DNA from 3 places in the Arthrobacter sp. CP30 genome. Region 3 is predicted to be linked to each of the others. Evidence: riboswitches for the same ligand, from Rfam matches in the RefSeq annotation. Region 3 holds a riboswitch; each other region holds the start of a gene.
The links. Region 3 has a riboswitch for thiamine pyrophosphate ahead of ACTIMO_RS00730 (ECF transporter S component). Riboswitches for the same ligand answer to the same signal wherever they lie in the genome.
Positions count from the first base shown of each region.

Region 1: another riboswitch for thiamine pyrophosphate. It lies ahead of thiM (hydroxyethylthiazole kinase); the one in region 3 lies ahead of ACTIMO_RS00730 (ECF transporter S component).
Region 2: another riboswitch for thiamine pyrophosphate. It lies ahead of thiD (bifunctional hydroxymethylpyrimidine kinase/phosphomethylpyrimidine kinase); the one in region 3 lies ahead of ACTIMO_RS00730 (ECF transporter S component).

Region 1 covers NZ_JBQEMM010000003.1:149,288-155,989, reverse strand. The annotation lists gene ACTIMO_RS05975 (MDR family MFS transporter) at 1-1,086, opposite strand, end outside; gene ACTIMO_RS05970 (thioesterase family protein) at 1,393-2,169, shown strand; gene ACTIMO_RS05965 (DUF427 domain-containing protein) at 2,294-2,578, shown strand; gene ACTIMO_RS05960 (aldo/keto reductase) at 2,699-3,730, shown strand; TPP riboswitch at 3,769-3,867, shown strand; gene thiM (hydroxyethylthiazole kinase) at 3,910-4,755, shown strand; gene thiE (thiamine phosphate synthase) at 4,755-5,441, shown strand; gene ACTIMO_RS05945 (lipoate--protein ligase family protein) at 5,570-6,340, shown strand; gene ACTIMO_RS05940 (MBL fold metallo-hydrolase) at 6,427-6,702, opposite strand, start outside.
Region 2 covers NZ_JBQEMM010000003.1:233,586-240,287, forward strand. The annotation lists gene proB (glutamate 5-kinase) at 1-622, opposite strand, end outside; gene obgE (GTPase ObgE) at 627-2,210, opposite strand; gene rpmA (50S ribosomal protein L27) at 2,337-2,597, opposite strand; gene rplU (50S ribosomal protein L21) at 2,653-2,961, opposite strand; gene thiD (bifunctional hydroxymethylpyrimidine kinase/phosphomethylpyrimidine kinase) at 3,174-4,754, opposite strand; TPP riboswitch at 4,746-4,859, opposite strand; gene ACTIMO_RS06480 (Rne/Rng family ribonuclease) at 5,036-6,702, opposite strand, start outside.
Region 3 covers NZ_JBQEMM010000001.1:157,901-164,602, forward strand. The annotation lists gene ACTIMO_RS00705 (ABC transporter substrate-binding protein) at 1-67, shown strand, start outside; gene ACTIMO_RS00710 (amino acid ABC transporter permease) at 78-839, shown strand; gene ACTIMO_RS00715 (amino acid ABC transporter ATP-binding protein) at 836-1,573, shown strand; gene ACTIMO_RS00720 (energy-coupling factor transporter transmembrane component T family protein) at 1,678-2,475, opposite strand; gene ACTIMO_RS00725 (ABC transporter ATP-binding protein) at 2,472-3,965, opposite strand; gene ACTIMO_RS00730 (ECF transporter S component) at 3,962-4,570, opposite strand; TPP riboswitch at 4,631-4,755, opposite strand; gene ACTIMO_RS00735 (DUF4235 domain-containing protein) at 4,921-5,181, shown strand; gene ACTIMO_RS00740 (FUSC family protein) at 5,284-6,408, opposite strand; gene ACTIMO_RS00745 (4a-hydroxytetrahydrobiopterin dehydratase) at 6,524-6,702, shown strand, end outside.

The DNA.
Region 1 (6,702 bases), on a different contig from region 3:
GGGGTCCATGCCCAGTACGGTCTGCACGTAGATGGGGATGAGGATGATCGTGCCGAACAGGGCCATCATACTGACGGCGATCGCGACGATCGAGATGGTGAAGTTGCCGGAGGTGAACACCCGGAGGTCCAGCAGGGCCGCGTCCCTGCGCTGCAGGACGAGCTGACGCGTGATGAAGAGGGCGAGACCGGCGATGCCGGCGACGAGCGGGATCCACGCGGGGACGGCGCTGCCGGTCGATGCCTCGCCCAGCTGGCTCAACCCGTAGATGATGCCGCCGAAGGCGACGGCCGACAGGATGACGGAGGGCACGTCGATGGCCGACCGGCGGGGCTCCGTGACGTTCTGCATCTTGGTCGCGCCGATGGCGAGCGCGGCGAGGGAGATCGGGAGGACGAGCCAGAACATCCAGCGCCAGTCGAGCACGCTCAGGATCGCTCCGGAGATCGTGGGACCGAGGGCAGGAGCCACCGAGATGACGATCGAGATGTTGCCCATGATCTTGCCGCGGGAGGCGGGCGGGACCAGCGTCATGACGGTGGTCATGAGCAGGGGCATCATGATCGCGGTGCCGCTCGCCTGGACCACACGGCCGATCACCAGGACACCGAAGCCGGGCGCCATCGCGGCGATGAGGGTGCCGAGGCTGAACAGGCCCATGGCGGCCATGAAGACCGGGCGGGTGTCGAAGCGCTGCAGCAGGTAGCCGGTGATGGGGATGACCACGGCCATGGTGAGCATGAACGCGGTGCTGAGCCACTGCCCGGCACCGACCGTGATTCCGAGGTCCTCGACGAGCCGGGGGATCGCCACGCCCATGATCGTCTCGTTGAGGATCACGACGAAGGCGGAGATGAGCAGGAGTGTGATGACGAGCTTGTCGCGGGGCGGGAGTGCAGCGCCGACGGGACCGGCGATCCGGCGCGCATCGGACGGCGCATCGGACGGCGCATCGGACGGGGCACCGGCGCGGGTGTCGGGACGGGGTGGTGTCGCGGCACGGGCCGTCGCGGCCGCGGCCCCGACGCCGGGCACCTCGGGACTGGGTAGTGCGTCGGAGACGCTGGAGGATGGGCTCTGGGTCATCGTGATCCGCTCGGTTCGATCTGGTGCCGCCCGGCCGGGACGATCCATCCGGGGCCGGTATGCGCGTGTACAGGGGACCGTCCAGGTGAATGGTTGATCCGGTCAACTACCTGAACCCCTGGGTCCGGGAGTCTATTCCGCCCGCGGTCCGCCTGCCCGGGACGGTGGCTCCGGCCGTCGTCCGCGTCAGGCCCGGGCGGTCCGCTGCTCCACTAGCATAGGGCTGGTGCGGCGCGCCGGGCCAGAGTCGGGGATCGCCGGTCCCGGCCCGCACGATCCCGTGCCGACGACGAAGGAGAACTCCCTGTGGCCGATTCTTTCTACCGCGGACTCGGTGGCGGACGGTTCGTCTCCACGCTCAACGCGCAGGGGGCGTGGAACCCGGAGGAACAGCACATGGCTCCGATCTCCGGGCTGATGACGCAGTGCCTGCTCGAGTGCGCGCCGCGGGAGGGCATGCAGCTGAGCCGGATCGGCTTCGACATCCTCGGGATGATCCCGGCGGGCGAGTTCGAGATCACCACCGCCGTCGTGCGTCCCGGGCGGACGATCGAGCTGCTCGAGGCCAGGATGGAGGCCGCAGGCAGGACCGCGATCGTCGCCCGGGCCTGGCGCCTGAGCGCACAGGACACCGGAGCCGTCGCCGCGGTGGAGGACCCGCGCATCCCCGGCCCCGACGCCGCTGGTCCCCATGAGGGCATGACCGCGTGGCCGGGCGGGTTCATCCGGTCGCTCGACGTACGCGTGGTGCCCGGCCATCGGCCGGGGCGCGGGCAGGTGTGGCTCCGGAACCCCTACGCCATGGTGGAGGGCGCAGCAGCGCCCGATGTGGTCCGCCTGGTCGGGATGATGGACGCAGCCAACGGCATCGCCTCGCGGGTGGCGCCCGGCGGGGACAGCTGGATGTTCCCCAACGTGGACCTGCAGGTCCATCTGTACCGGGAGCCCGCGGGGGAGTGGCTCGGCCTGGACACGCGGGTGACGTTCGGGCAGGACGGCGTCGGACTGACCTCGAGCGTGGTGCACGACCTCGACGGACCGTTCGGGCGGCTCGAGCAGATCCTCACCGTGCGGAAGCTCTGAGGGGCACCTGCCGGAATGACGGGGCGCCGGCCATGGTTGCACGAGGCACGGAAGCCTGCGGCGTGCTCCACGCCCGGGCGGTCACCGCGCCCACGCGCCCGTGGGACGTCGAGGAAGAGGAACCATGCCGAAAGCACTGTGGAACGATCAGGTCATCGCCGAGTCCGCGGACACCGTGATGGTCGAGGGGAACCACTACTTCCCGCCGAACTCCATCGCGGAGCAGTTCTTCGTCCCGACACGGACACAGACGGTGTGCCCGTGGAAGGGGACCGCGAGCTACTTCAGCCTGGAGGTCGACGGCGAGCAGAACAAGGATGCCGCCTGGAGCTACCCGGAGCCGAAAGAAGCGGCGGAGAACATCCGCGGTTACTACGCTTTCTGGAAGGGCGTCACGGTCAGCGCGTGACCACGTGAGCGAAGGGCGCCGTCGTTCGACGGCGCCCTTCGCGCGTGCGGGCCGAAGGCGGCCGGCACGGCACCACCCGAACGGACGACGGCGCCGCACGGCGCAGGATGAAGGAGCACCATGGAGAACCGGACACTCGGCAACAGCGGCACCTCGGTCTCGCACCTGGCCCTCGGAACGATGACCTTCGGCGCGGAATCGGACGAGGCGACGTCGCACGCCGTCCTCTCGGACTACGCGGCGGCGGGCGGCAACCTGATCGACACCGCCGACGTCTACACCGCCGGGGCCTCCGAGGAGATCATCGGCCGCTGGATCGCGAAGAACCCGGCCGAGAGCGGACGCATGGTCCTCGCGTCGAAGGGCCGCTTCCCCATGGGCGATGACGCCAACGACCTGGGACTGTCCCGGCGTCACCTCCGCCATGCGCTCGATGCCTCCCTCGCGCGCCTGGGCGTGGAGCACATCGACCTCTACCAGGTGCACTCGTGGGATCCGCTGACCCCGCTCGAGGAGACCCTCGGCTTCCTCGACCACGCCGTGGCGCAGGGCAAGATCAGCTACTACGGGTTCTCCAACTACACCGGCTGGCAGCTCACCAAGGCCGTGATGATCGCACGGCAGCGCGGGTACTGCCTGCCGGTCACCCTGCAGCCGCAGTACTCGCTGCTGGTCCGCGAGATCGAGGCGGAGATCGTCCCCGCGGTGCTCGACGCCGGCATGGGCATGCTGCCCTGGTCCCCGCTGGGCGGCGGCTGGCTCACCGGCAAGTACAGCCGGGACACGGAGCCCACCGGGGAGACCCGGCTCGGCGAGAACCCGCAGCGCGGGATGGAGGCCTGGGAGAAGCGCAACGCGCAGGACCGCACGTGGCGCATCATCGACACCGTGACGGGCATCGCCGGCGAGCGTGGCGTGAACGCCTCCCACGTCGCCCTCGCTTGGGTGGCCGCGCAGGCCGGCGTCACCTCCGTGATCCTCGGCGCGCGCACCCGGGAGCAACTGGCCGACAACCTCGCCTCCGCCGACCTCGAGCTCACCGCGGCGGAACTCTCCCGGCTCGACGACGTCAGCGCCCCGACCTTCAGCGACTACCCCTATGGCGGCCCGGGCATCGAGCAGCGCAGCCGCGTGATCGGCGGGGGCCGCTGACCCGGTTGGCTCCGTCCGCCTGACGGGCTATCGTTTCGAGCAGTGACACGGGGTGTCCCTCCAAGGGAGGGGCTGAGAAGAGACCCGTCGAACCTGATCCAGCTCATACTGGCGAAGGGATGTCCTGCCGGGCCCTCGGCCCCGTGCGTCCTGCCGCCCCATCGCGAGAGGTCGCCACCGTGCACCAGGTCCAGGAGAACCCCACCCAGGCCGTCGGCCCCGTCACCGCCGAGGACTGTGCGCTGCTGCTCGCGGCCCTCCGCGACGCCGTGCCGCTCGTGCAGTGCATCACCAACGCCGTCGTTACGAACGTCACCGCCAACGTGCTCCTCGCCCTCGGAGCGGCTCCCGCCATGGTGGACATCCCGGGCGAGGCCCGGCAGTTCGCCCCCGTCGCCTCGGCTGTGCTCGTCAACCTCGGCACCCCCACCGGTTCCCAGCGCGAGGCCATGCTGGAGGCGGCGGACGCGGCGAACGGGGCAGGGACGCCCTGGGTCCTCGACCCCGTCGCGGTCGGCTTCCTCACCGTCCGCACGCAGACCGCCGCGGAGCTCGTCGCCCTCCGCCCCGGGATCATCCGGGGCAACGCCTCGGAGATCATCGCGCTCGCAGGTGCTGGCGCTGGCGGCCGCGGCGTCGACTCCCTCGACGAGCCCGCCGCCGCGCTCGACGCCGCGCGGCTCCTGGCCTCCCGCCACGGGTCGGTCGTCGCCGTGTCGGGCGCCGTGGACATGATCGTCGCGCCGTCGGGTGCCGTCGTCGGCGTGGCCAACGGCACGCCCCTCCTCACGCAGGTCACCGGGGGCGGGTGCGCGCTGGGGGCCGTCATGGCCGCCTTCGCCGCCCTCACCGAGGATCCGCTCCTCGCGGCGGTCGCCGCGACCGGCGCGTACACGATCGCCGCAGAACACGCCGCAGCCGTCGCGTCGGGGCCGGGCACCTTCGGGGCACAGTTCCTCGACGCGCTCTCGGCCATCACCCCGGACGACGTCCGGCGCAGGCTGACCCTGCGGGCAGGCTCCTGATGCCCGTCCAGGACGGGAGCGCCCGGCCGTCGCCGGCGTCGTACCTGCCCCTCTACCTCGTCACGGACACCGTGCTCTGCTCGCCACGGTCGGTGCCCGACGTCGTCGCCCTCGCCGTCGGGGGCGGGGTGACCTGCGTGCAGGTCCGGGACAAGCGAGCGGGCGTCCGCGATCTCCTGGACCTGCTGGTGGCCGTGGCCGCCGCGGTGGACGGCCGGGTGCCCGTGCTGGTCGACGACCGGGTGGACGTCTACCTCGCTGCCCTCGCCGGGGGTGCCCGGGTGCACGGTGTCCACGTGGGGCAGTCGGATCTTCCTGCCGGCGTGGTGCGGGCCATGGTCGGACCGGACGCCGTCGTCGGACTGAGCGCGGCGACGCCCGGGCAGTTCGAGGCGGTGTCGGAGCTCCCGGCGGGCACGGTCGACTACCTGGGTGTGGGCGCGGTGCATGCCACCAGCACCAAGCCCGATCACCCGGCGCCCCTCGGTGTCGACGGGTTCGCGGGCCTGGTGGCGGCTGCTCCACTGCCCTGCGTCGCGATTGGCGGCATCACGGCGGACGACGCGGCTCCGCTGCGCCGTGCCGGGGCCGCGGGGATCGCCGTCGTCTCCGCCCTGTGCACGGCCGCGGATCCGTCGGCGACCGCACGCGACCTGCTCCGGGCGTGGCAGGACGGAAGGAGCTGATCCCTGCGCGACCGGTCGGCGGGACGGGGCTCCCGGCCGGCGATCAACGCTCGGTGCAGCAGGCACGACGTCGCCCGCGGTGGCCGGTCGCGGACCCCGCACCGGCCACCGATGCCTACGATGAAGGGATGAGCACTTTGTGGAACGGCGCCGACGCGCTCGCCGTCGTCGTCGAGGGAGGTCCCGCCGATGCAGGCCACTCCCCGGTGGACGACGCGGCCGTGGGGGGCGGGCCGCGCGCCGCTGCCGACCTCGATCGGGGCATCGCCCTGCTGCGCGAGGTCGCCTCGGGGACCCGCCCGCCGACGCTGCGCCTCTACCGGCCCAGCCCTACCGTCGCCTTCGGCCAGCGGGACGCCCGCCTCCCCGGGTTCGCCGCCGCGGGCCGTGCCGCCGAGGACCGCGGATTCACGCCCCTCGTCCGGCGGGCGGGGGGCCGGGCCGCGGCCTACCATGGCGGATGCCTGGTGGTGGACCACCTCGAGCCGGCGGCCGACGGCGTCGCCGGTACGCGGGCGCGCTTCGCAGCCTTCGGCGCATTCTTCGCGGCGGTGCTCGCCCGCGTCGGCGTCGACGCGCACGTGGGGGAGGTCCCGGGCGAGTACTGCCCGGGGGAGTTCAGTGTGCACGGCCGCCGAGACGGCGTCCCCGCGGTCAAACTCGTGGGCACGGCCCAGCGTGTGATCTCCGGTGCCTGGCTGTTCTCGTCCGTCGTGGTGGTGGAGGACGCCACGCCGCTGCGTGCGGTCCTCTCGGACGTGTACGCGGCACTGGGCCTGGACTGGCTGCCCTCGACGGCGGGCGGGGCCGAGGACCTGGCTCCGGGACTCGCCGTCGACGACGTCGAGCAGGCGCTGCTCACGGCCTATGCCGCCGTCGTCCGCCTGGACCACGCCTGACCGGCAGCTCGTCCGGAAACAGGGCGTCCCGCCCCTCCGGGAGGAGGGACGGGACGCCGGCGGACCGTGATGCTGCAGCTCCGGGGTCAGTGCCCGCGCGCGATCCATTCCTCGAGGTGCGGGGCCTCGTCGCCGATCGTCGTGCTGTCGCCGTGACCCGTGCGGGCGATCGTGTCCGCGGGCAGCGTCAGCAGGCGCGTCCGGATCGACTCGATGATCGTCGGGAAGTCGCTGAAGGACCGTCCGGTGGCGCCGGGTCCGCCCTGGAAGAGCGTGTCGCCGGTGAAGACCGTGCCGGCCTCCTCGACGTAGAAGCAGGTGGAGCCGGGGGAGTGGCCGGGCGTGTGCAGCGCGGTGAGGAC
Region 2 (6,702 bases), on a different contig from region 3:
GTGAGGCGACGAGGGGGATACGCCGGGCCCCCGCGCTGGGCGGGCCGTCGTAGAGGGCGTCGACATCGGACAGGAGCACGAGTGCCTCCGCCTTGACGAGGTGTGCCACGAGCGCGGCGAGGCGATCGTTGTCGCCGAACCGGATCTCGTGACTGGCGACGGTGTCGTTCTCGTTGACGATCGGTACCACCCCGAAATTGAGGAGGCGCTCCATGGCCCGGTGGGCGTTCGCGTAGTGGGAGCGCCGGATCAGGTCGTCAGCGGTGAGCAGGATCTGGCTCACGGTGATCCCGTGCGTGCCGAAGGCCTGCGAGTACCGTGCCATGAGCAGACCCTGCCCCACGCTGGCAGCGGCCTGCTGGGTGGAGAGCTGGGCCGGGCGTCGGGCCAGGCCCAGCGGGGCGAGGCCCGCCGCAATGGCACCGGAGGACACGAGGATCACCTCGGTCCCCCGTTCCCGCCGCTCGGCCAGCACGTCGGCGAGGCCTGTCAGGGCCTCGCCGGAGATGCCGCCCGTCACCGACGTGAGCGAGGACGACCCCACCTTGACGACGATGCGGCGTGCCGATGCGAGCCCTGCCCGATCGGCGGCGGGCCGCGGCCCGGACTGGTCCAGCGCCACGGTCCTAGCTCTGGGACTCGGCGTCGGCCTCCTGCTGGGCAGGGGCGGACTGCTTGCGGTTCTGCACCGACTCGGTCCAGATGCCGGCTTTGCGATCGGCTTCGAGCTCGGCGCGCGCCGCAGCCTTGGCGTCCTTGCGCTCCTGGTACTCCTCGCGCTTCTGCTCGCGCGTGGGCCGGATGTACTCCGCCAGGCGGAGATCGCTGCCGCGGGGACCCGCCAGCAGTTCGGCGCCGCCCATCATGGTCGGCTCCCAGTCGAAGACGACGCCGTCGCCCTCGCCGATGACCACCGTGTCGCCGGGCTTCGCGCCCGACTTGAACAGCTGCTCCTCCACGCCGAGCTTGGCGAGGCGGTCGGCGAGGAAGCCCACGGCCTCGTCGTTGGTGAAATCGGTCTGCTTGACCCAGCGCTCGGGCTTCTCGCCCAGCACGCGGAACAGCGGCAGCGCGTCCTTCTCCTCGTTGCGGATGCGGAAGGAGGCGGCATTGACGCCGCGGGGGCGCAGCACGGGGGGCGCCACCACGGGCGGAGCCGTGGCGACGGCCTTGCGGGCCGCCTCGACGATCTCCGCCATGGCGAAGCCCAGCTGGCGCAGGCCCTCGTGGCTCGATGCGGAGACCTCGAACACACGGTAGCCACGGGATTCGAGTTCGAGCCGGACGAAACCGGCCATGTCCTTGCCGTCGGGGACGTCCACCTTGTTGAGCGCGATCAGGCGGGGCCGCTCGTTGAGGGGCACGACGTCGCCGGCGGGGCCCGCGAAGCTCATGTCCACGGCGTACTTCTGGAGCTCGCGCTCGATGATGGCGAGGTCGTTGAGGGGGTCGCGGTCCGTCTCCAGCGCGGCGCAGTCGAGGACGTGCACGAGGGCCGCGCAGCGCTCGACGTGGCGCAGGAAGTGGTGTCCGAGCCCCTTGCCCTCGCTCGCACCCTCGATGAGTCCGGGGACGTCCGCGATGGTGAAGCGCGTGGAGCCCGCCTCGACGACGCCGAGGTTCGGGACGAGCGTCGTGAACGGGTAGTCCGCGATCTTGGGCCGGGCGGCCGACATCGCGGCGATCAGGCTGGACTTGCCCGCCGACGGGAAACCGACGAGGGCGATGTCCGCGATGGACTTCAGTTCCAGCACGACGTCGCGCTCGTCGCCCGGGATACCGAGGAGGGCGAAGCCGGGCGCCTTCCGCTTCTGGGAGGAGAGCGCGGCGTTGCCGAGGCCGCCCTGGCCGCCGGCAGCGGCGACGAACTCGGTACCCTCGCCCACGAGGTCGGCGAGGACCTCACCGTCCTTGGTCTTCACGACCGTGCCGTCGGGGACGGAGAGGATCAGGGTCTCTCCGCTCTTGCCGCCGCGCCAGTCGCCCATGCCGTTGCCGCCGTTGGTGGCGTGGCGGTGGGGGGCGTGGTGGTAGTCGAGGAGGGTCGTCGTCTGGTGGTCCACGCGAAGGATCACGTTCCCGCCGTCGCCGCCGTTGCCGCCGTCGGGTCCACCCAGGGGCTTGAACTTCTCTCGGTGGACGGACACGCAGCCGTGGCCACCGGTGCCACCGGATACGTGCAGGACGACGCGGTCTACGAAGCTCGCCACGTGGGTCTCCTTCTACAAGTACTTCACTGTGCCGAGTCTGATCGGCTTAAAAGAAGGTGGGGCGAGCCGAAGCGGCTCACCCCACCCGAATGCTGGTGCACGGTCGGTGCACGTCCGCGGCGCAGATTACTCTGCTGCGGCCCCTACGATGTTGACGACCTTGCGTCCGCGACGGGTACCGAACTCGACGGCACCTGCCTCGAGTGCGAAGAGGGTGTCGTCGCCGCCGCGGCCTACGTTGGCACCGGGGTGGAAGTGGGTGCCGCGCTGGCGGACGATGATCTCGCCGGCCTTGACGACCTGGCCACCGAAGCGCTTGACGCCGAGGTACTGCGCGTTCGAGTCGCGGCCGTTACGAGTGGAGCTTGCGCCCTTCTTATGTGCCATGGTGTGTGCCTGCCTTCGCTGAAGTGTCTAGGTGACCGATCGGTAGTCCGAAGGACTACGCGATACCTGTGATTTTGACGCGGGTCAGTTCCGAACGGTGACCCTGGCGCTTCTTGTAGCCGGTCTTGTTCTTGAACTTCTGGATGACGATCTTCGGTCCACGGAGATTCTCGACGATCTCGGCAGTCACGGAGACCTTCGCGAGGTCCTCCGCTGCCGAGGTGATCTTGGCGCCGTCGACCAGAAGGAGGGCGGGAAGCTTGAACGTGCTTCCGGCCTGACCGGTGACGCGGTCAAGGGTAACGAGGTCTCCTACAGAAACCTTTTCTTGGCGGCCGCCTGCGCGGACAATCGCGTACACCACTTGGGAACTCACTTCTCTCGACAATCTGACTTCTGATGAAAAAACTCGGGTGCTCCTCGAGCACGAACTGCTGCGCCGCACCGGGCCCGCTCTGTGCGTCGTCGACGCTGCTGCCCTGGGGCTGCCGGAGCCCGACCGGATTCCTGCGGGGCCGTGCCCCTCCGGGTTCCGGCGGACACGCCGTTAACAGGCGGATGCACCGAGGGTCAAGATTACGGCAGGACGACGCCTTCCCGCAAATCAGCGTGCTCGGTCGGCGCGGCGTCCGCGGCTGGTCCGCGGTGCGCGTCGAAGAAGTCGCGCTCGTAGGTGGCGGACCAGCGGAACGCCAGGAGCATCGCATCCCGCTCGCCCGGCGAGGCGGCGCGGTGGGCTCGGTCGGCGATCAGCTTGGCCTCCGCGGTGGCCTCGACGAAGACGGGGTCGGCGTACGTCGCGATCCAGGCGCCATAGGGGTGGGCCGCCTCTGCCGCGCCGCCGTCCTGCCGCACCTGGTCCCGGACGTAGTCCCCCACCGCGGCATAGAGCCAGAAACAGGGCAGCACCGCGGCGACCAGCTCGGCGTAGGAGCCACGGGCCGTCGTCGCCACGAGATGGTCGCAATAGGCACGTGTGACGGGGCCGGGCAGGTCCGCGCCGCGCGGTCCGGGCTCCGTCCCGAGCCATGACCGGTGCAGCTCCGCCTCCGTCTCGAGGCACGAGGCGGCGCACCGGAGCCAGAACAGCTGCTCGGCCTCGGTCGGTGCCAGTGAGGCGGTACGGGCCAGCACGCCCGCGTACTCGCGGAGATAGAGGGCGTCCTCCCTCAGGTACCGCGCGAAGTCCGCCGCGGGCAGGCTGCCGTCGGTCAGCCCGACGACGAACGGGACCTGCAGGATCTCGCGCCGCAGGCCGGCGGTGTCCCGCCAGGCGAGGTCGGTGAACGGCTGCCGGTGGCGCGGATCCGGCAGCGCATGGAAATGGTGCACGGGCCCCGCGCCATGCCCGACCCGCAGGGATCCCGAGGCGCCGAGGGCTGCTTCGAGCCACGCCTTCGCTTCACGGACGGCGGCGGACCAGTCCCCGGTCACCGCGTACCGCGTGGCGATGGCGGACGAGAGCGAGCAGCCGGTCCCGTGCCTGTTGTCCGTGCCCACACGGCGTCCGTCGAACACGAGGGCGTCACCGGGGCGTCCGGCTCCCTCGCCCGGCAGGATCAGGGCATCGGGGCAGCGCGGCCCCGGCAGGTGCCCGCCCTTGACGAGGACGGCCGTCCGCACGCGTCCGGCGAGCTCCCGCCCCTGCCGTAGCGCCTCCTGCCAGGATCCTGCAGGTTCCACACCGATGAGGACGGCGAGCTCCGGGATGTTCGGGGTGACCAGGGACGCGCGGGCGGCCAGACGGAGAACGGCCCGTACGGCGTCGTCGTGGAGCAGGCGCGCTCCACTCGTCGCCACCATGACGGGATCGAGGACGACGGCGGCGGGCCGGACGCCGTCGAGCCAGCCGGCGACGCAGTCCGCGACCTCCTCGCTCCCCAGCATCCCGATCTTCACGGCATCGAGGAGGATGTCGTCGGACACCGTATCGAGCTGCCGGCGCAGGAACTCCACGGGCGGGGTGTGCACGCCTGTGACACCCATGGTGTTCTGGGCGGTCAGCGCCGTCACCACCGCGAGGGCGTACCCGCCGTTGGCACTGATGCTCTTGACGTCCGCCTGGATCCCGGCTCCCCCGCTCGGGTCGGATCCGGCGATGCTCAGGACGTTCGGGATGACCGTGTCCGGGCTCGTCGCTGCTCGGTGAGGTTCCATGGCTGACATCCCTCCGCTAGGCCCCGGACGCCGTGCGTCCGCTAGATCAGGTTCGACGGGTGTGATCTCAGCCCTGCATCCGGCAGGGCACCCCGTGTCACCGGTCAGCCTATCGCAGCTCCAGGGCACCACGTCCCTGGCCGGCGGCAGGGGCCGGACGTCAAGCGTCGTGCCCTTGGTGCAGGCGATCCGCCGTCGCTCCCGGATCGGACCTCCCTGGACGCGGAAGAGGACCGGAGTCCCCTGGACCCCGGTCCTCTTCCGTCCTGCAGCGCCTGCTGCTACAGCTCCGAGGCGGGTACCCCGACGCCGAAGATCAACGGCTCTGCGGCACCGGTCGCGGGCGTCCGCACCGGAGCGTGGGCTCGAGCGACATGTCGCGTGCCCGACGGTTCGGCTGCGGCTTCGGCGCCCTGCGTCTCGATGGTGGTGTCCGCAGCACCCTGCGCGCTGCGGGCGACACGGCGGCGGGGCCGTGACCGGACGGCAGGAGCCTCCTCCGCCGCGGCCGGGGCCACCCGGGTGGTCCCGGCGGGAGCGGACGACGGCGCCACTGCGGCATCCGCCTCCGGTCCGGGCGCGCGCTGCGCGGCAGCCTGCCGCGCCTCGCCCGATACCGCCGTGCGTCCGAAGGCCTCGCTCAGGCTGTCGAGGGTCAGGCGGGTCGCCGGGGCGTCCGCCGTCTCCTCCGCGGCAGGACGACGCCGATGGGTGGCCCGCGGCAGGGTCACCGTCTCGCCGTTGATCGTCAGCACGGCCTCGGTGACCTGGATGTCCGCGTCGGCGGCCGCGACGTCGGTGTGTGCACCCCGATCACCGTGTGCCGCGGATTCCTCATGGGCGTGGTGCGTTGCCGCTGCGATACTCGCGAGTGCCGCTCGGGCCGCCTCGGCCTTCGCCGCGCGGTCGGGACTGTCCGCGACGGGCGCGGCAGGCGGCGTCACGAGGTCGTCCTGCTGGCCGCCACGTCCGCCGCGGTTCCGCTTGCGCTCGCTGCGGGACATCTTGTCCTGCCGCGACTGCTGCTGCTCGGGTGCAGGCAGAGCCCGGCGGTGCTCGACGGGCTCCATGTGCGTGACGACGCCGCGACCAGCACAGTGCTCGCAGTCCTCGCCGAAGACCTCCAGCAGCCCGGTCCCCATGCGCTTGCGCGTCATCTGGACGAGGCCGAGCGAGGTGACCTCCGCGACCTGGTGCTTGGTCCTGTCGCGCCCGAGGCACTCCACGAGGCGCCGGAGCACGAGGTCGCGGTTCGCCTCGAGCACCATGTCGATGAAGTCGATGACGATGATCCCGCCGATGTCGCGCAGGCGCAGCTGCCGCACGACCTCCTCGGCGGCCTCGAGGTTGTTCTTGGTGACGGTCTCCTCCAGGTTGCCGCCGCTGCCGGTGAACTTCCCCGTGTTGACGTCGACCACCGTCATGGCCTCCGTCCGGTCGATCACCAGTGATCCGCCCGAGGGCAGGAACACCTTCCGCTCGAGGGCCTTGGCGATCTGCTCGTCGATGCGCGACGCCGCGAAGATGTCCTCCTCGCCCGTCCACTTCTCCAGCCGGCCCACCAGATCGGGCGCCACGTACATGACGTAGGCCTCGATGGTGTCCCAGGCGTCCTCACCGGAGACGACGAGCTTCGAGAAGTCCTCGTTGAAGACGTCGCGGACCACCTTGATGGTGAGGTCGGGCTCGCCGTACAGGAGCTCCGGCGCGAGGGTCTTTGTCGAGCCGGACTTGCGCTCGATCTCCTCCCACTGCGCGCGGAGCCTGTTGATGTCGTGCGTCAGCTCTTCCTCGCTGGCACCCTCGGCCGCCGTGCGGACGATCACGCCCGCGTTCTCCGGCAGGCGGTCCTTCAGGATGCGCTTCAGGCGGTTGCGCTCGACGTCGGGGAGCTTGCGCGAGATGCCCGTCATGGAGCCGCCGGGCACGTAGACCAGGTAGCGGCCGG
Region 3 (6,702 bases):
GTGGTACCCGGACCGCGAGCTCCCCTCCGACTGGAAGCCCGGCAGCAAAGCCGCGGTCGTGAAGTAGCCGGTCCTGCATGGATGCCTTCGAACAACTCGGTAAGACGTTCTTCGACTGGGAGGCGATGGCCGCCGTCCTGCCGGACCTCCTGACCGTCGGACTGCCCAACACCCTCCTGCTCGCGCTGGCCTCGGGCGTCATCGGCACGATCGTCGGCATGATCCTCGCCATCATGGGGATCTCCCGCAACCGCGTGCTCCGGTGGATCGCCCGCATCTACACGGACATCTTCCGCGGCCTCCCCGCCGTCGTGATCATCCTGCTCATCGGCCTGGGACTCGGTCCGATCCTCCGGCAGCTCACGGGCAGCACGAGCCCCTATCCGCTGGGCATCCTCGCGCTCTCGCTGATCGCGTCGGCGTACATCGGCGAGATCTTCCGCTCGGGCATCCAGAGCGTGGAGAAGGGCCAGCTCGAGGCCACCCGGGCGCTGGGCTTCAGCTACGGCTCGTCCATGCGGCTCGTGGTCATCCCCCAGGGCGTCAGACGCGTGCTGCCGGCCCTGGTGAACCAGTTCATCGCGCTCATCAAGGAGTCCTCGCTCATCTACTTCATCGGCCTCGTCGCCAGTGAACGGGAGCTCTTCCGGGTGGGCAACGATGCCGCGAGCAACACGGGCAACCTGTCGCCGCTCATCGCGGCCGGAGTCCTGTACCTGTGCCTGACCATCCCGCTCACGCACCTGGTGAACTTCATCGACCACCGGCTGCGCGTCGGGCGGAAGCAGAAGCCCGAGCTGGAGGACCTCACCACCATGAGCGAAGGAGCACGGGCATGAAGGCCATCGAGTCGGGCACGCTGACCGGACGGGGCCTGCACCTCTCCTTCGGCTCGAACCACGTGCTGCGCGGTATCGACCTGCACGTGGAGCGGGGCACCACGGCGTCCGTGATCGGCCCGTCGGGGTCCGGCAAGTCCACGCTGCTGCGCGTCCTGAACCGCCTCATCGAGCCGGACCAGGGGGACATCCTCCTGGACGGGCGCTCCGTCCTGAAGGACAACCCGGACGAGCTGCGCCGCCGCATCGGGATGGTGTTCCAGCAGTTCAACCTGTTCCCGCACAAGACGGTGCTGGAGAACGTCACGCTGGCCCTGCGCAAGCTGCGCGGGATGTCGGCGGACGAGGCGCGCCGGAAGGGCCTCGCCCAACTGGACCTCGTGGGCCTGAAGCACAAGGCCGATGCCCGGCCGGGCAACCTGTCCGGCGGGCAGCAGCAGCGCGTGGCGATCGCCCGTGCCCTGGCGATGGATCCCGAGGTGATGTTCTTCGACGAGGCGACCTCGGCCCTCGACCCCGAGCTGGTCAAGGGGGTGCTGGCCCTCATGGCGGATCTCGCGTCGGCGGGCATGACCATGGTCGTGGTCACGCACGAGATGGGGTTCTCCCGGAACGTCTCCGACACGGTGACGTTCATGGACGCCGGCGTCGTCGTCGAGTCCGGTCCGCCGGCGGCGATCTTCGACGATCCGCGGACGGCCCGCCTGCGATCGTTCCTCTCGGACGTCCTCTAGCCGGACCGCCGGCACGGACGATGCGCCCACAGGGGGCCCGCCACGGCGGGCCCCCTGTGGGCGTCTGCCCCGGCCGTCATCCCGGCGCGTTCCTCCCGACGGCGTCAGGACAGGATGAAGTTCCAGGTCCCCGCGAGGACGGCCGCGGTGACCGCACCGGCCGCGATGAGGAGCCCGACGGCCGCGACGACGGCGTCGAGCGCCGAGAACGAGCTCTCCCGGGCCCAGGTGCGTGTCCCGCCACCGAAGCCGCGGGCCTCCATGGCCGTCGCGAGGCGGGTGGCGCGCCGGATCGCCTGCACGATCAGCCCGAAGGACTGCCCGAGGAGGTTGCGGGTGCGCGCGCCGACGGACCCGCCCGATCCCACACCGCGCGCGTGGCGGGCCAGCCCGAGCGCCTCCCACTGCTCCACCAACAGACCCGCGAGCCTCAGCGACGCGAGCCCGCCGAGCACGAAGCGGTGCGGCAGGTGCAGCTTCTGCGCGAGGGCGTCGGCGAGGTCGGTGGGGTCGGTGGTGAGCAGGACGAAGATCCCCGGCAGCGCGAGCGCGAGCCCGCGGAGTCCGACGGCGATCCCCGACGCGACGGAGTCCTCGGTGAACAGGAACGGCCCCACGTCGAGCACCACCCCACCGGTCTTGTCGGCCAGCAGTGCCGTGCCGTAGGCGCCGATCAGGGCGGCGACCAGCAGCGGCCAGATCCGGCGTGCCAGTGCCAGGACGCTGATGCCGAGCAGGGGCATGAGCACCAGTTCGCAGGTGAGGACCACAGCCGCGCTGACCCAGTCGATGCTCGCCATCAGGGCGAGCGTGATGACGGTGGCAGCGAACAGCTTGGACACCGGGTTGGCCCGCAGGAGCGTCGTCCCGGTCAGGACCGGTGTCAGGTAGTCGGTGCTCATCGGTGCACCAGGGTCCCCGCACCGCCGGAGACGTGCAGGGTCGCTCCGCCCAGTGCGTCGATGAACTCGGCGTCGTGGGTGACGGAGAGCACGGCCACACCGTCGTCGACCAGTTCGCGGAGCAGGGTGACGAGCTCGGCCCAGGTCAGGGCGTCCTGTCCGAAGGTCGGCTCGTCGAGGATCAGGATCCGCGGCGCGGTGGCGAGCATCGTCGCCACGGACAGGCGGCGCTTCTCGCCACCGGAGAGCGTGAAGGGGTTGGCCTGCAGGAGGTGCGTGAGGCGGAGGCGCTCGGCGAGTTCCGCGATGCGTCCAGGAGCCTGCGCGCCGCCCACCCTGGCCGGGCCGACGGCGAGCTCCTCCCCCACGCTCGCGGTGAGGAACTGGTGCTCGGGTTCCTGGAACACCGTCCCGATGCGCTGGACGAGCTCGGTGGACCGCCACCGGAAGGGGTCGTCACCGGCCGTGCCCGCGAGGGCCGGGACGGCCCGGACCGAGCCGGCCCGGGGGCGCAGCAGACCGCCGAGGGTCAGGGCCGCCGTCGACTTCCCGGCACCGTTGGGGCCCGTGATGCCGAGGGCCTGGCCGGCACGGACGGTGAGGTCGAGCCCGGCGACGGCGACCGGACCGCGCTTCGTGCGCGCGACGTCGAGCCCGGTGGCTGCGAGGAGCACCTCCCCTCCGGCGGACGTCGGCACGGCGCCGCCGACGGCGGGCCGTCGACCGGGCACCCACACACCCGCCTGTTCGAGACGGCTGCGGGTCGCCTCCTGCACGAGGACCTCGCCGGGTGCGCCGTCGGCGAGGACACCGCCGTCGGCATCCAGCACGATCACGCGGTCGACGACATCGGCCCACACCGCGACCCTGTGCTCGACGACGACGAGCGTGGCCCGGGTGCGGTCGAGGACCCGGATCACGGCGTCCCGGACCTCGAGGACGCCGTCCGGGTCGAGGTTGGCCGTGGGTTCGTCGAGCAGCAGCAGTCCGGGCTCCATCGCGAGGACGGAGGCGAGTGCGAGGCGCTGCTTCTGCCCGCCGGACAGGGCGGTGGTGGGGTGGTCGAGCGGCAGGTCGAGGCCGACGTCGTCGAGCGCCCGGTGCACGCGTCGCCAGATCTCGTCCCGCGGCACGGCGAGATTCTCCGCCGCGAAGGCCACCTCGTCGCCGACGCGGGCGAGGACCACCTGGGACTCCGGGTCCTGCAGTACCAGACCCGCGCGTCCCCGCGCCGCGGCGGGCGGGACGCCGTCGAGCAGGAGGTCCCCCTCCTGCTCACCCTCGTCATTGCTGCCGAGCACGCCGGCCAGCGCGTGGAGCACCGTGGACTTCCCCGCGCCGGAGGCACCGAGCAGCAGCACCCGCTCTCCGGGCGTCAGCTCGAGGTCGAGGTGCCGGGCGGCGAACGCCCTGCGCCCGGCATGACGCCAGCCCCACCCCCGCGCGCTGACCTGCACGGCGCGCGGGAGGGGCCCGCCGAGTGGTGTCACACGTCCGCCGTGCGGCCGGCGGCGAACGAGGACAGCACGCCCGTCCGCGCCAGGCCCCGGGTGGCGAGCCAGGACAGCAGCCCGGCGATGACGACGCCGGAGATGGCCGCGAACAGCACGTAGAGGAGCTTGAACTCGATGGTCCACAGCGCGTTGTACAGGATGTTCTCGCTGATCCCGAGCGCCAGTCCGGCACCGAGTCCGGCCAGCAGTGCCACGGGGAGGTTCCATCTCCGGTAGAGGAACAGCAGGAACACGAGTTCCGCGCCGAGACCCTGGATGGCGCCGGAGACCAGAACGGCCATCCCGAACTGCGTGCCGATGAGGGCGGACACGGCGGCTGCGAGGACCTCGCAGTAGATCGCCGCCCCGGGTTTGCGGATGATCAGGCCGCCGAGGACGCCGGCGATCAGCCAGCCCCCGGAGTACAGCCCGCCGAGCGGCGGGAAACCGGCGGTGAGCAGACTGATGCCCGAATAGCCGGCGGACCACGCGAAGAACAGGACGCCGACGGCGACCGCGATGACCGAGGCCACGACGATGTCGACGACGCGCCACTGGTTGGTGTGCCGGGAGACGCCCCTGAGGGCGGTGGGTGATGCCATGGTGGATCCTCCTGAGGTACAGGAGGGGGGAGTGCCGGTACCGCCGGGGCGGTGTCCGTGCACTCCGAGAACTCGACTCCCTTCGCCGGTACTAGCCGGATCAGGTTCGAGGGTCTGCGGCGGTCCGCACTCTCAGCGCCCGACCCGGCAGCGTGCTGCGGGTCTGCGCTCCCCTGTCGTGTGATGGTTGAGCGTTCCGATCCTACACCGCAGGGGCGTGCACCCGGGCAGGTCGACCGGCCTGGACGAACCACGGCGGCCGTCCCGCGGCCAGGGCGGACCCGTCCCTGCCGAGCGCCTCGTCGCGCGGCTAGGGTAGGTACAGGACCACCGGACGAGAAGGAGAAACCATGAACGTCGTGTTCAAGCTGCTCGGAGTGGGAATGAGTGTGGGTGCGGGCTTCGTCGGCACCAAGCTCGTCGACTTCCTGTGGGAGAAGATCACGGGCGAGGCGCCCCCGAAGAGCAAGGACGGACTGGAGAACACGCTGCGCTCGGCCCTGGTCTTCGCAATCGTCTCCGGAGCGGTCAGCACCACCATCCAGGTGCTCACCAACCGTTCCACGCAGCAGGCGATCGAGAGGTTCGCGAAGACCCGCGACCTGACCTGAGCCACGGGCGCTCCGGGTACCACCGCGGAGCAGGAGGACAGGACGGGCTCCCCAGGGGCCCGTCCTGTTCTCTCGCAGGGCGGTGTCCGGGCGCCTCTCCCGCTACACGCCGTCCGCCTGTCGCAGGTCGGGCCTGACGGCCTGGAGGATGCGGTGGAGGCTCATGCCGATCGCCGCGGCTGCGCCGAACGGCACCTCCCTCGAGGACGTCCCGTACGCCGCCGCTTCCAGGTCGCGGAGCGCGCGTTCCGCCGCGGCGAGCATCGCGGCATCGTCCTCCTCCACCGTCCAGAGGTCCAGCACGTCCCCGACGGCCGTGAAGGCGGACTGCAGGGCCGGCCGGACCGCCACCGGCAGGGGCCGTTCGCGGGATGTCCCGTGCAGGGCGTCCTGCAGGAGGTTGGTGATGTTCAGGGTGTGCGAGGCGACCACTTCGAGGACCTCGACGTGCCGGTAGTCCTCCCGGACGTCACGGGGGTGGAAGCGTCGGCGCACGTTGCCCTTGCGACTCTCGTCCGCGTACTGGAGTGCGCTGCGGGCGTTGCGGGCCGAGGCCGAGAGGCCGTCCCGCACCTCCGCCCACCGTGCGTCGTCCTCCGCCCAGTCCTCCTCCAGCGCCTGGCCCATCTGCTGCAGGTCCCGGGCCGCGGTCCGTCGGAGCAGACTCATCTGGCCGACGGCGTCATTGAGGTGGAGCGGCGGGAAGATCAAGGCGCTGACGGCCAGCCCCACCCCCACGCCGACCACGGTCTGCACGAGGTAGCCCAGGGAGTACCCGAGGTCCTCGTTCCCGATCACGAGGACGAAGAGCCCGGCCGAGGCGATTCCCGAACCGCCGCCGGCCGTCCTCCTGAGGAATCCGCTCAGCAGCACCCCGGCCCCGACCACGAACCCGATGGTGATCCAGTTCGGGTCCCCCGCCCAGACCGCGACGTAGGCGAGGACGATCCCGAGGGTCAGGCCCACCACGGTCTGCAGGCCGAGCTTGAGGGTACCCGAGACCGTGGGGTACATGGCCAGGAGGGCGCCGAGCGGCGCGTAGTAGGGGTACTCCGACGGCGTCCCGGGGATGGCCAGGGCCAGGGTCCACGCGAGGGCGGCGGCGAGCGCCGCTTTCGCCGCGAGGAGGAGTTGCGGGTTGACGGCCGCCGCTCGCATGCGGCTTTTCAGCGCGGGGTCGAGGCGCGGGACGCGGAGGCGGCGACCGGGGATCCGGTTCTGGGACATCCCCGCAGTATGGCACCAGAGCGGTAGGTCCCGCCCGGGCCGGGGCGGCAGCATCGTCTCCATGGACAGGGAGCCCGCCCTTTCCCCAGGGGCCGTGCCGGACGATACTGGCGGCATGAGCATCCTCAGCACGCAACAGATCCTCGATGCCGGGCTGGACGACTGGCGGAAACTCGCCCAGGCCCTGCACGCCCGCTTCCTGACGCACGACTTCGCCACCGGGGTGGCACTCGTCTCGGCCATCGGCGATCTCGCGGAGGAGGCGGACCACCATCCCGACGTCACGCTGAGCTA